Regions from separate parts of the Streptomyces sp. NPDC028298 genome, predicted to be linked through region 2. Evidence: riboswitches for the same ligand, from Rfam matches in the RefSeq annotation. Region 2 holds a riboswitch; the other holds the start of a gene.

Region 1 (5,823 bases), on a different contig from region 2:
CTTCGCCTCGGCGGAGCAGGCGTCCAAGCCGAGCCTGCGCGGGAAGGCCGTCGTCGTGGGCGGGCTCGGACCCCGCGGAGTCGTCGCCACCGCGTCGTACGAGGCACGCGTCTTCGGGGTGAACTCCGCGATGCCCATGGCCCAGGCCCGCAGGCGCGCACCGAACGCCGCCTACCTCGTGCCGCGCTTCGGGTTGTACCGAGAGATCAGCGAGCAGGTGATGGGGCTGCTGCGGGCCCTGTCGCCGCTGGTGGAGCCGCTGAGCCTGGACGAGGCGTTCGTGGACCTGGAGGCGGGCGGGGCGGCGTGGGACGAGGCGTCGGCGCGGCTGGCCGGCGTCAAACTGCGCGCGGACATCCGGGCCGTCACGGGGCTCACGGGATCGGTGGGTCTGGCGGCCTCCAAGATGCTGGCGAAGATCGCCTCGGAGCAGGCCAAGCCCGACGGTCTCGTCCTGATCGAGCCGGGCACCGAGCGGGCGCTGCTGGGCCCGATGCCGGTGCGGACGCTGCCGGGCGTGGGGCCCGCCACGGGCGACCATCTGCGCCGGGCCGGCATCAACAGCGTCGAGGAGCTCGCCGAGGCGGGCGAGGACGAGCTCGTACGCCTCCTGGGGAAGGCTCACGGGCACGCGCTGTTCGCGATGGCGCTGGCCCACGACGAGCGGCCCGTGGTGGCCGAGCGGGAGACCAAGTCGGTGTCGGTCGAGGACACGTACGACGTGGACATCCACGACCGGGTCCGGGTGGAGCTCGAGGTGCAGCGGCTCGCTGACCGGTGCGTGCGGCGGCTGCGCGGGGCCGGGCTGTCGGGGCGGACCATCGTGCTGAAGGTCCGCCGGTACGACTTCTCGACGCTGACGCGGTCCGAGACGCTGCGGGGACCCACGGACGACCCCGGGGTCGTCCGGGAGGCCGCCGCCCGGCTGCTGGAGGGCGTGGACACGACGGGTGGCGTCCGGCTGCTGGGGGTCGGTGTCTCCGGGCTCGCCGACTACACGCAGGAGGACCTGTTCGCGCAGGCGCAGGCCGCGGCCGTGGGGGAGCCGGTGGCCGAGGACCACGCCGCGGACGAACCGGCCCAGGCGGCCGCCGTGGCCGAGCCGGCGCCGCCGACCGAGCGGAGATGGCCCTCCGGGCACGACGTGCGGCATGCCGAGTACGGGCACGGCTGGGTGCAGGGGAGCGGGCTCGGGCGGGTCACCGTGCGGTTCGAGACGCCGTACTCCGAGCCCGGCCGGGTGCGGACCTTCCGGACGGACGATCCGCTGCTCGAACCGGCCGACCCGCTGCCGCTGGTGGAGCGAAGACCCGAGGCGGCCGACGGGGCGCCGTCCGGCCCCGGGTCATCGGGGCCGCAGGGTCCGGAGGCCCAGGGCCCCGCGCCGGCGGCCCAGGCAGGGGCGCGCCACCACGGGACGTCCGTCCAGGAAGCCGGCCCCCGGAGCGCCGAGCCGTCCGTCCGGGAAGCCGGAGCCAGGAGCGCCGAGTCGGCAGTCCCGGAGCCCGGGACTCGGAGCGTCGACCTGTCCTTCCGGGAACCCGGAACCCGGATCGCCGACCTGTCCGTCTGAGAAGCCGGAGCTCGAAGCGTCGACCCGGCCGTCCCGGACCCCGGAGCTCCGACCTGCCCGTCCCGGAAGGCGGAACGCCGAGGCCCCCGTCGTCGGACCCTGAGGTCGGGGCGCGGAGGTCTGGGACGGCCGCCGGCCCGGAAGCTGGGGTGCGGAGCCTCAGGGCCGGGCTGTAGGTGCGGGCGGGATCCCGGGATCAGGGGTCTTCCGAGCCCGCCAGGTGGCCGAAGTCGCGGTCCGGCGGGGGCGGGGACGCCACGTCGAGGCCGTAGTGGTGGTAGAGCTGGAGCTCCTGCTCGGGGGAGAGGTGGCGCCCGACGCCGAAGTCGGGGGCGTCCTTGATCAGGGCCCGGTCGAAGGGGATGCGCAAGGTCCCCTCGACGATCTCGCTGGGCTCCAGGGGTACGAAGGCGTCCCTGCTGAACAGCCCCGTACGTATGGCCGCCCACTCCGGGACACCGGTCGCGTCGTCGAGGTAGACCTCGTCGATCGTGCCGATCTTGGTGCCGTTGCTGTCGAACGCCTTGCGGCCGATCAGGTTGCGCGGATCGATGTCGGTCTGCACGGTCCCTCCAGTGGTCGCAAACTCATCCGTAAGTACTACAAAAGGGCACTTTTGTGAAGGCGGCCACTCGAAGGCTGTCGTCTTGTCCTCGCTGGTAGGCTGGCAAGCGGCTGCTGATCCCGTGCGGGAGAGTCCTCCGGAATTTCGTCGGAGGCGCCGAAGGAGCAACTCCTCCCCGGAATCTCTCAGGCTCACGTACCGCACGGACGAGGTCACTCTGGAAAGCAGGGCGGGTGTCGATGGCCTCCGCTCTCACCGACGGTGAAAGCCGGGTCGTCCGCGGGACCATCCGGTGAAACTCTCAGGTTGAGATGACAGAGGGGGAGGCCGTCGGGGTACCCGTGCCGGGGTGCCCCTCGAAGGTCGCGTCAGACCAGGAGGCCTCCGCCATGACCGCCCCTCGCATTCCGCTCTCCGAGCTCGAACAGGGAATCCCCTTCGAGCAGCGCCACATCGGACCCGACTCCGAAGCACGGGCCAAGATGCTCGCGCAGGTCGGTTACGGCTCGCTCGACGAGCTGACGGCCGCCGCGGTGCCGGACGTGATCAAGAACGTCGAGGCCCTGAACCTGCCGGCCGCGCGCACCGAGGCCGAGGTACTGGCCGAGCTCCGCTCCCTCGCGGACCGCAACCAGGTGCTCGGTTCCATGATCGGCCTGGGTTACTACGGCACGTTCACGCCGCCGGTGATCCTGCGCAACGTCATGGAGAACCCGGCCTGGTACACCGCGTACACGCCGTACCAGCCGGAGATCTCGCAGGGCCGACTCGAGGCGCTGCTGAACTTCCAGACCGTCGTCGCCGAGCTGTCCGGGCTGCCGACCTCCGGCGCCTCCCTCCTCGACGAGGGCACTGCCGCCGCCGAGGCCATGGCGCTGTCCCGCCGCATGGGCAAGAACAAGAAGGGTCTCTTCCTGGTCGACGCGGACGCGCTGCCGCAGACCATCGCCGTCATAGAGACCCGCGCTGAGCCGACCGGCGTCGAGATCGTCGTCGCCGACCTCGCCGACGGCATCCCGGCCGACCTCGCCGGGCGCGAGATCAACGGCGTGCTGATCCAGTACCCCGGCGCCTCCGGTGCCGTACGCGACATCAAGCCGATCATCGAGCAGGCGCACGAGCTGGGCGCCGTCGTCACGGTCGCCGCCGATCTGCTCGCCCTGACCCTGCTGACCTCGCCCGGCGAGCTCGGCGCGGACATCGCGGTCGGTACGACGCAGCGCTTCGGCGTGCCGATGGGCTTCGGTGGTCCGCACGCCGGATACATGGCGGTCCGCGAGAAGTTCGCGCGCAGCCTTCCCGGCCGGCTGGTCGGCGTGTCCGTGGACGCGGACGGGCACAAGGCGTACCGCCTCGCCCTGCAGACGCGCGAGCAGCACATCCGCCGCGAGAAGGCGACCAGCAACATCTGCACCGCCCAGGTGCTGCTCGCCGTGATGGCCGGCATGTACGCCGTCTACCACGGCCCCGAGGGCCTGCGGACCATCGCGCGGCGTACCCACCGCTACGCCACGGTGCTGGCCGCCGGGCTCACCGCCGGCGGTGTCGACGTCGTCCACGGCGCCTACTTCGACACGCTCACCGTGCGGGTCCCGGGCCGCGCCGCGGCGATCGTCGCCGCCGCCCGCGACAACGGCGTCAACCTCCGCCTCGTCGACGCCGACCTGGTGTCGATCTCGTGCGACGAGACGACCACGCGCGAGCAGCTCACCGCCGTGTGGAGCGCGTTCGGTGTCCTGGGCGACGTCGAGGCGCTGGACGCGAGCACCGAGGACACCCTGCCGGACGCGCTGCTGCGCACCGACGCGTACCTCACGCACCCGGTGTTCCACGACCACCGCTCCGAGACGGCGATGCTGCGCTACCTGCGCAAGCTCTCCGACCGCGACTACGCGCTCGACCGCGGCATGATCCCGCTGGGCTCCTGCACCATGAAGCTCAACGCGACCACCGAGATGGAGTCGGTGACCTGGCCCGAGTTCGGGCAGCTCCACCCCTTCGTCCCCGCCGAGCAGGCACAGGGCTACCTGACGCTGATCCACGAGCTGGAGGACCAGCTCGCCGAGGTCACCGGCTACGACAAGGTCTCGCTCCAGCCCAACGCCGGTTCGCAGGGCGAGCTGGCCGGTCTGCTGGCCGTCCGCGGCTACCACCGCGCCAACGGCGACGACCAGCGCACGGTGTGCCTCATCCCGTCCTCCGCGCACGGCACCAACGCCGCCAGCGCCGTGATGGCCGGCATGAAGGTCGTCGTCGTGAAGACCGCGGACGACGGTGAGATCGACGTCCAGGACCTGCGCGCCAAGATCGAGCAGTACCGCGACGAACTGTCGGTGCTGATGATCACGTACCCCTCGACACACGGTGTGTTCGAGGAGCACGTCGCCGACATCTGCGCCCAGGTGCACGAGGCCGGCGGCCAGGTCTACGTCGACGGCGCCAACCTGAACGCCCTGGTGGGTCTCGCCAAGCCGGGTCACTTCGGCGGCGACGTCTCGCACCTGAACCTGCACAAGACCTTCTGCATCCCGCACGGCGGCGGCGGCCCCGGCGTCGGCCCGGTCGGTGTGCGCGCCCACCTGGCGCCGTACCTCCCGAACCACCCGCTCCAGCCCGAGGCCGGTCCCGAGACGGGCGTCGGCCCGATCTCGGCCGCTCCCTGGGGCTCCGCGGGCATCCTGCCCATCTCCTGGTCGTACGTCCGCCTGATGGGCGGCGAGGGACTCAAGCGCGCCACGCAGGTGGCCGTCCTGTCCGCCAACTACATCGCCAAGCGCCTGGAGCCGCACTACCCGGTGCTGTACACGGGCCCCGGCGGTCTGGTCGCGCACGAGTGCATCATCGACCTGCGCCCGCTGACCAAGGCGACCGGCGTCAGCGTCGACGACATCGCCAAGCGCCTGATCGACTACGGCTTCCACGCGCCGACGATGTCGTTCCCGGTGGCCGGCACGCTGATGATCGAGCCGACCGAGTCCGAGGACCTGGGCGAGGTCGACCGGTTCTGCGACGCGATGATCGCGATCCGCGCGGAGATCGAGAAGGTCGGCGGCGGCGAATGGTCCGTGGACGACAACCCGCTGCGCGGGGCGCCGCACACGGCCGCCGCGCTCGGTGGCGACTGGGAGCACGCGTACAGCCGCGAGGAGGCCGTCTTCCCGGCCGGTGTCTCGGCCGCCGACAAGTACTGGCCGCCGGTGCGCCGCATCGACCAGGCCTACGGCGACCGGAACCTCGTCTGCTCCTGCCCGCCGCTGGACGCCTACGAGGACTGATCAGCGCTCGGCACGCGGACGCCTACGAGGAGTGATCGTCCTCGGACATGCGTCGGGGCCGGTTCGGAGAGTACGTCTCCGGGCCGGCCCCTCGTGTGTCTGGGCGGCCTGTCACGGCCGCCCGGGGTCGTGCGGCTCAGGCGGCCGTCATCACCGGCGCGCCGCCCAGCGGGCGGTGCGGGGCGATGATCTGCCCGTCCGGCAGGAGCTCACCGGTGTCCTCGAAGAGCAGAACGCCGTTGCACAGCAGGCTCCATCCCTGCTCCGGGTGATGCGCCACAAGGCGGGCGGACTCCCGGTCGGCTGATTCGGCTGCGGGACACAGTGGCTGGTGCTGGCACATGGATGGGATCTTTCGCTGGGTCGAGATGTGAGTGATGGCTGTGGTGTCTGTCTTGCGGCTCGAGGTA
Region 2 (5,823 bases):
GCTGCTGGCGCTCCTTGAAGTCGTCCGAGGCGGCGACCTTGAAGGAGACGGCCTTGGCCGCGATCACGTGCTCCAGCGGACCGCCCTGGAAGCCCGGGAAGACCGAGGAGTTCAGCTTCTTCGCGAAGTCCTTCTTCGCGAGGATGATGCCGCCGCGGGGGCCGCCGAGCGTCTTGTGCGTGGTGGAGGTGACCACGTCCGCGTACGGGACCGGGTTCGGGTGCAGACCCGCCGCGACCAGACCCGCGAAGTGGGCCATGTCGACCCACAGGAAGGCGCCGGCCTCGTCCGCGATGCGGCGGAACTCGGCGAAGTCGAGCTGACGCGGGTAGGCGGACCAGCCCGCGATGATCACCTTCGGGCGGTGCTCCTTGGCGAGCCGCTCGACCTCGGCCATGTCGACCAGGCCGGCCTCGTCCACGTGGTACGCGACCACGTTGAACTGCTTGCCGGAGAAGTTCAGCCGCATCCCGTGGGTCAGGTGGCCGCCGTGCGCCAGGTCCAGGCCGAGGATGGTGTCGCCGGGCTGGGCCAGCGCGAACAGCGCGGCCTGGTTGGCGGACGCGCCCGAGTGGGGCTGGACGTTGGCGTACTCGGCGCCGAACAGGTCCTTGACCCGGTCGATGGCGATCTGCTCGGCCACGTCGACGTGCTCGCAGCCGCCGTAGTAGCGGCGGCCCGGGTAGCCCTCGGCGTACTTGTTGGTCAGGACCGAGCCCTGGGCCTCCATGACCGCGACCGGAGCGAAGTTCTCCGAGGCGATCATCTCCAGCGTGGACTGCTGGCGGTGCAGCTCGGCGTCGACGGCGGCGGCGACGTCGGGGTCGAGCTCGTGCAGGGGGGTGTTCATGAGAGACATGCGGTGACTCCTCAGCCGGCGGTGAACGCGGTGTACTCGTCGGCGGACATCAGGTCCTCGGGCTCGCCGGCGACGCGGACCTTGAACAGCCAGCCGCCCTCGAAGGGCGCGGAGTTCACCAGGGCCGGGTCGTCCACGACGTCCTGGTTGGCCTCGACGACCTCGCCGTTCACCGGGGAGTACAGGTCGCTGACCGACTTGGTCGACTCCAGCTCGCCGCAGGACTCGCCCGCGGCCACCGTGTCACCGACCTCCGGGAGCTGGGCGTAGACGACGTCGCCGAGCGCGTTGGCCGCGAACTCGGTGATGCCGACCGTCGCGACGCCGTCCTCGGCGACCGACAGCCACTCGTGCTCCTTGCTGTAACGCAGCGTCTGGGGGTTGCTCATGACCTGAATTCTCCTGTACGCGGTGGAGTGCTGATGGAGGGAAGCGTGGGTGACCGGGCCGATGTGCCCAGGGTCACGTCCGGCACCCGGCGGGCGCCCGCCGGTGCCGGCGCCTCGGGGGCGTCCGCCGGGGGCGGCGCCCGGAAGGCGTCCGTGTCATGTCCGGCCCGTGCGGGCCGGTGTCATGTCCGGCCCGTGCGGGCCAGTGTCACTTCTGGCGCTTGTAGAACGGCAGCGCCACGACCTCGTACGGTTCGTGGCTGCCCCGGATGTCCACGCCCACACCACCGGTGCCCGGCGCGGCGTGCGCGGCGTCGACGTACGCCATCGCGATCGGCTTGCCCAGCGTGGGGGAGGGGGCGCCGGAGGTGATCTCGCCGATCACCTGGCCGTCGGCCACGACCGCGTACCCGGCGCGCGGCACCCGGCGGCCCTCGGCGATGAGGCCGACGAGGATCCGCGGCGGGTTCTGCTCGGCGCGGGCGGCGGCCTGTTCCAGGGCCGCGCGGCCCACGAAGTCGCCGTCCTTCTCGAACTTCACGACCCGGCCGAGGCCGGCGTCGAAGGGGGTCAGCGAGGTGGTCAGCTCGTGCCCGTACAACGGCATGCCCGCCTCCAGGCGCAGCGTGTCGCGGCAGGACAGACCGCAGGGGACGAGACCGGCCGGGGTGCCCGCGTCGGTGAGCGCCTGCCACACCTTCTCGGCGTCGGCGGGGGCGACGAACAGCTCGAAGCCGTCCTCGCCGGTGTAGCCGGTGCGGGCGATCAGGGCCGGGACGCCGGCCACGGTGCCCGGCAGGCCCGCGTAGTACTTCAGGCCGTCGAGGTCGGCGTCGGTGACCGCCTTGAGGATGCCGGGGGACTCGGGGCCCTGCACGGCGATCAGCGCGTACGCGTCACGGTCGTCGCGCACCACGGCGTCGAAACCGGCGGCGCGCTCGGTGAGGGCGTCCAGCACCACCTGGGCGTTGGAGGCGTTGGCCACGACCATGTACTCGTGCTCGGCCAGGCGGTAGACGATCAGGTCGTCCAGGATGCCGCCGTCCTCCTGGCAGATCATGGTGTAGCGGGCGCGGCCGACGCCGACGGTGGCGATGTTGCCGACCAGCGCGTGGTTCAGGAGGGCCGCCGCCTGCGGTCCGGTGACGGTGATCTCGCCCATGTGGGAGAGGTCGAAGAGTCCGGCCTTCGTGCGGACGGCGAGGTGCTCGTCGCGCTCCGAGCCGTAGCGCAGGGGCATGTCCCAGCCCGCGAAGTCGGTCATGGTCGCGCCGAGCGAACGATGCAGGGCATCGAGCGCGGTGTGACGGGGTGCGTTGCTGCTCATCGGTCTGGCTCCCAGGGCATGACGGCGAGGTCGTTCCTCCCCATCTGTCATCGGAACCTGAGAGGTTCATCAAGACCCCACGAAACGGTGGTCCTGACTTGCACCTTGGGTGGAGCCGACGGAGCGGCCCGCTTTTCAGATGTGCCTCGCCCGCGCGGTAACGGTGCCTGAGAGATTCAAGGGAGGGACTTGCTCCTTCGGCGCCCGGGCACACGTACCCAGGACTCTCCCGCGCGGATTCAAGCGGCCGGTATGCAGTTGGCGCGGCCATCATCGCACGCGCTGTCGGATCACGGCAGCCCGCCATCTGTGACCGTGCTGTGGCAGTCCGCGCATGAAATGGGGAAGCACCGGGCATTACCTTCTCTTTACACTTGACGGGGATGGGACTCCACACCGAAGGGGAGGACGGTCACGGTGAACAGGACCAGGGCGTACGCGACGACCTCGGGTCTCGCACTGCCCGAGCAGCCCGGCGCACCGGCCCGCGAGGCGCGGGGCGGGCGTCCCGCGGCCGTCGTGCGGGACCTCCGTGACCGGGTCGGGCACAGTCCGCACGGTCTGCGCTTCGGGACGCACGACGTGGTGGTGGTCAGCGGGCTGCCGGGCAGCGGCAAGTCGACGCTGATGCGGCGGGCCGTGCGGGGCGCGCGCGTCGACTCCCAGGACACCCGCGACCGCTGGGACGGCCGGATGTCCGGGCTGCTGCCGTACGCGCTCTACCGCCCCCTCGTCCGCCTCGCGCACTACGCGGGCCTGCGCCGCGCCCTGCGCGGGGGCGGCGGGGTCGTCGTGCACGACTGCGGCACGCAGGCCTGGGTGCGCCGCTGGCTCGCCCGCGAGGCCCGGCGCCGCGGCGGGGCGCTGCACCTGCTGCTGCTCGACGTCACGCCCGCCGCCGCGCTGGCCGGCCAGCGCGAGCGCGGCCGGGGCGTCTCGCGCTACGCCTTCGCCCGGCATCGCGGCGGGGTCGCCCGGCTGCTGCGCTCCGCCGAGCGGGGAGACCTGCCCGAGGGGTGCGGCTCGGCGGTGCTGATCGACCGCGACGCGGCGGACGTGCTGCACAGGATCGACTTCGGCCACTGACCGGTCGCGGCGGCCCACTAACCTTTCCAGCCGGAACAACGGTTCGAAGCGGACGGTAGACAGATGGACTTTCCGGCACAGGCGCACCCCCATCCGCACGGCGGCTGGCCCGGCAACGAGCTGGAGGAGGTGTTGTCCTCCGCCCTCGGCGTGCCCGGCCCCTCGGCGGCCGCCCGCATCGTCGAGGTGCTCGGCCGCAGCTTCGTGTGGGTGCCGCTGCCCAACGGCGGCGGCCCGCAGAGCGGTCCGCTCGATCTGCCCACGATGGACATCGGCGGCCAGGTCTACGTCCCCGTCTTCAGCTCCGAGGAGCAGTTCCGCCAGGTCGTCGGCGGGCACATGTCGTTCACGATCGCGCCCGCCGTGGAGTTCGCCCGCGGACTGCCCCCGCAGGCCGGCATCGTGGTGAACCCGGACGGCGTGGTCGGCGTGCCGCTGCCGCCGCCGGCCGTGGCCGAGCTGTGCCGGGCCGGGCGGACCGAGCTGGACGGGTCGGCGAGCGGGGGCCGTGTGCGGCTCTTCGAGCCCGACTGGCAGGACGATCCGATGGACTTCCTCGCCGCGGCCTCGGCGGAGTTCGCCGCGACCGGTGTCGTCCTGAGCGCGCGGCGCTGTCTGGCCAGCATCGAGGGCGACGAGCCGGTGATGTTCATCGGCGTCGAACTCGCGGCGTGGGAGGGCGACGCGCGCGCCCTGCCCCTGGACGCCCTGGGCCGCGCCCTCGGCCGGGTTCCGGTGAACATCGCGGTGAACCTGGTTCTCCTCGACGTGGCGCAGGACCCGGTCGGTGACTGGATGCGGGCGCAGGTGCGGCCCTTCTACCAGCACGGTCACTGAACGGAGCGGCCCGCGGGGGTGCCCCGAGGGGCCGCACACCCGCCGCGTGGGGCCCCGGGCCGCCCCGCGTGGCGGTTCCCGGCTCTCGACTGCTTCCCCCGGCGGAGCGCGATCGCCGCATAAGCTGGTTTCATGGCCTGGTCGAGGTGTTGACGCATGCCGGTGACCGGTACCTCGGGCGTAAGGGATGAGTTCGTCGTGAATTGTTCGCGAAGGGGCGGTTGAGGGTGAGCGCGTCGGGCACGGCCGCGGCCGGGCAGGTCGAGCACATGCTGCGCCAGGTGACTCCCGGGCGTTACGACGCCTACGAGGCGCTCCTTCGCGCGCTCGCGACCCCGTCGTCCGGCCAGGTGTGGATGCTGCTGTGGCACGGCCAGGCCGGCTCCCCGGACGCCCAGTACGGGAACATGCAGGTGGACGGCTTCGGTTACGCGCCCTGCGTCACCTCCGCGCAGGAGCTCTCGGCCAGTGGCTGGAACCGCAGTTACGAGGTCGTGGACGGGCTGGACGTCGCCCGCACCCTGTACCCGGACCACTTCGGCCTGTGGCTCAACCCGCACGCCCCGAACGGCGGCCTCGGCATCCCGTGGCTGGATCTGCGCCGGATCGCCACGGGCCTGGAGCGCCAGCCCGCGGGCCCGCTGCGGCTGTCCGAACCGGCCATCGAGATCCCGCAGTTCTACGCCCTGCTCACGCAGAACGCCCATCTGACCCCGGCCGTACGGTCGTTGCGCCGGGCCTGGGTCCAACCCACGGTCGGGGCGCCGTATCTGGCCATCGGCCTGGACGTGTACGACACCTCGCCGCCCGCCGTCGACTCGGTGCGGGCGATGATGCAGCAGTCCATCGGCGCGGTTCCGGACGGCCTGCCCGTGTCCACCGTCGCGATGTCGGACGAGTTCGACCCGGTGGCGATGTGGCTGCGCGCGAACGCGCGCCCGTTCTACGACCGTGAGGCGCACGGCGCTCCGGCGCAGGCGCCGACCGCGGGTGGTTACGGCTATCCGCCTGCCCGCGGCGGCTACTGAGGGCGTCCCGAATCCCGGACCTGTCGGATGCCAGTGCGAGAACGACTGGCATCATGATTCTGCACACGGCCTTCACGAGGCGTGCGTTCCATACTGCTGACCTGCGGGGAAGCCGACTGATGTGCCGATTGTCCCGTTTTGGCGGGACTTCTGATCCAAAAGACCCTTTCATGGCTTTTCGGCTCAATTGGCAGTCGTCCGGCTCCCGTTACCCACTGTTCGGATAACGGAATCCCCCAACAAGCATCACGGTTGCGCATACTTTCTCCATGAAGCCTGGCAACTGATCGTGGCGGC

What was found. A riboswitch is a leader RNA that binds a small molecule or an ion and turns the genes downstream of it on or off. The one in region 2 is predicted to bind glycine.
Region 1: linked by a shared signal. The riboswitch ahead of gcvP (aminomethyl-transferring glycine dehydrogenase) and the one ahead of gcvT (glycine cleavage system aminomethyltransferase GcvT) in region 2 are both predicted to bind glycine.

What each region holds. Positions count from the first base shown of each region.
Region 1 is NZ_JBVHTL010000003.1:9,040-14,862, forward strand. It holds gene ACZ4TO_RS15200 (DNA polymerase IV) at 1-1,573, shown strand, start outside; gene ACZ4TO_RS15205 (PRC-barrel domain-containing protein) at 1,770-2,138, opposite strand; glycine riboswitch at 2,253-2,349, shown strand; gene gcvP (aminomethyl-transferring glycine dehydrogenase) at 2,528-5,413, shown strand; gene ACZ4TO_RS15215 (DUF5999 family protein) at 5,550-5,756, opposite strand.
Region 2 is NZ_JBVHTL010000010.1:312,943-318,765, reverse strand. It holds gene glyA (serine hydroxymethyltransferase) at 1-859, opposite strand, end outside; gene gcvH (glycine cleavage system protein GcvH) at 871-1,248, opposite strand; gene gcvT (glycine cleavage system aminomethyltransferase GcvT) at 1,457-2,575, opposite strand; glycine riboswitch at 2,610-2,720, opposite strand; glycine riboswitch at 2,721-2,817, opposite strand; gene ACZ4TO_RS36090 (AAA family ATPase) at 2,993-3,661, shown strand; gene ACZ4TO_RS36085 (enhanced serine sensitivity protein SseB) at 3,725-4,498, shown strand; gene ACZ4TO_RS36080 (enhanced serine sensitivity protein SseB C-terminal domain-containing protein) at 4,726-5,526, shown strand.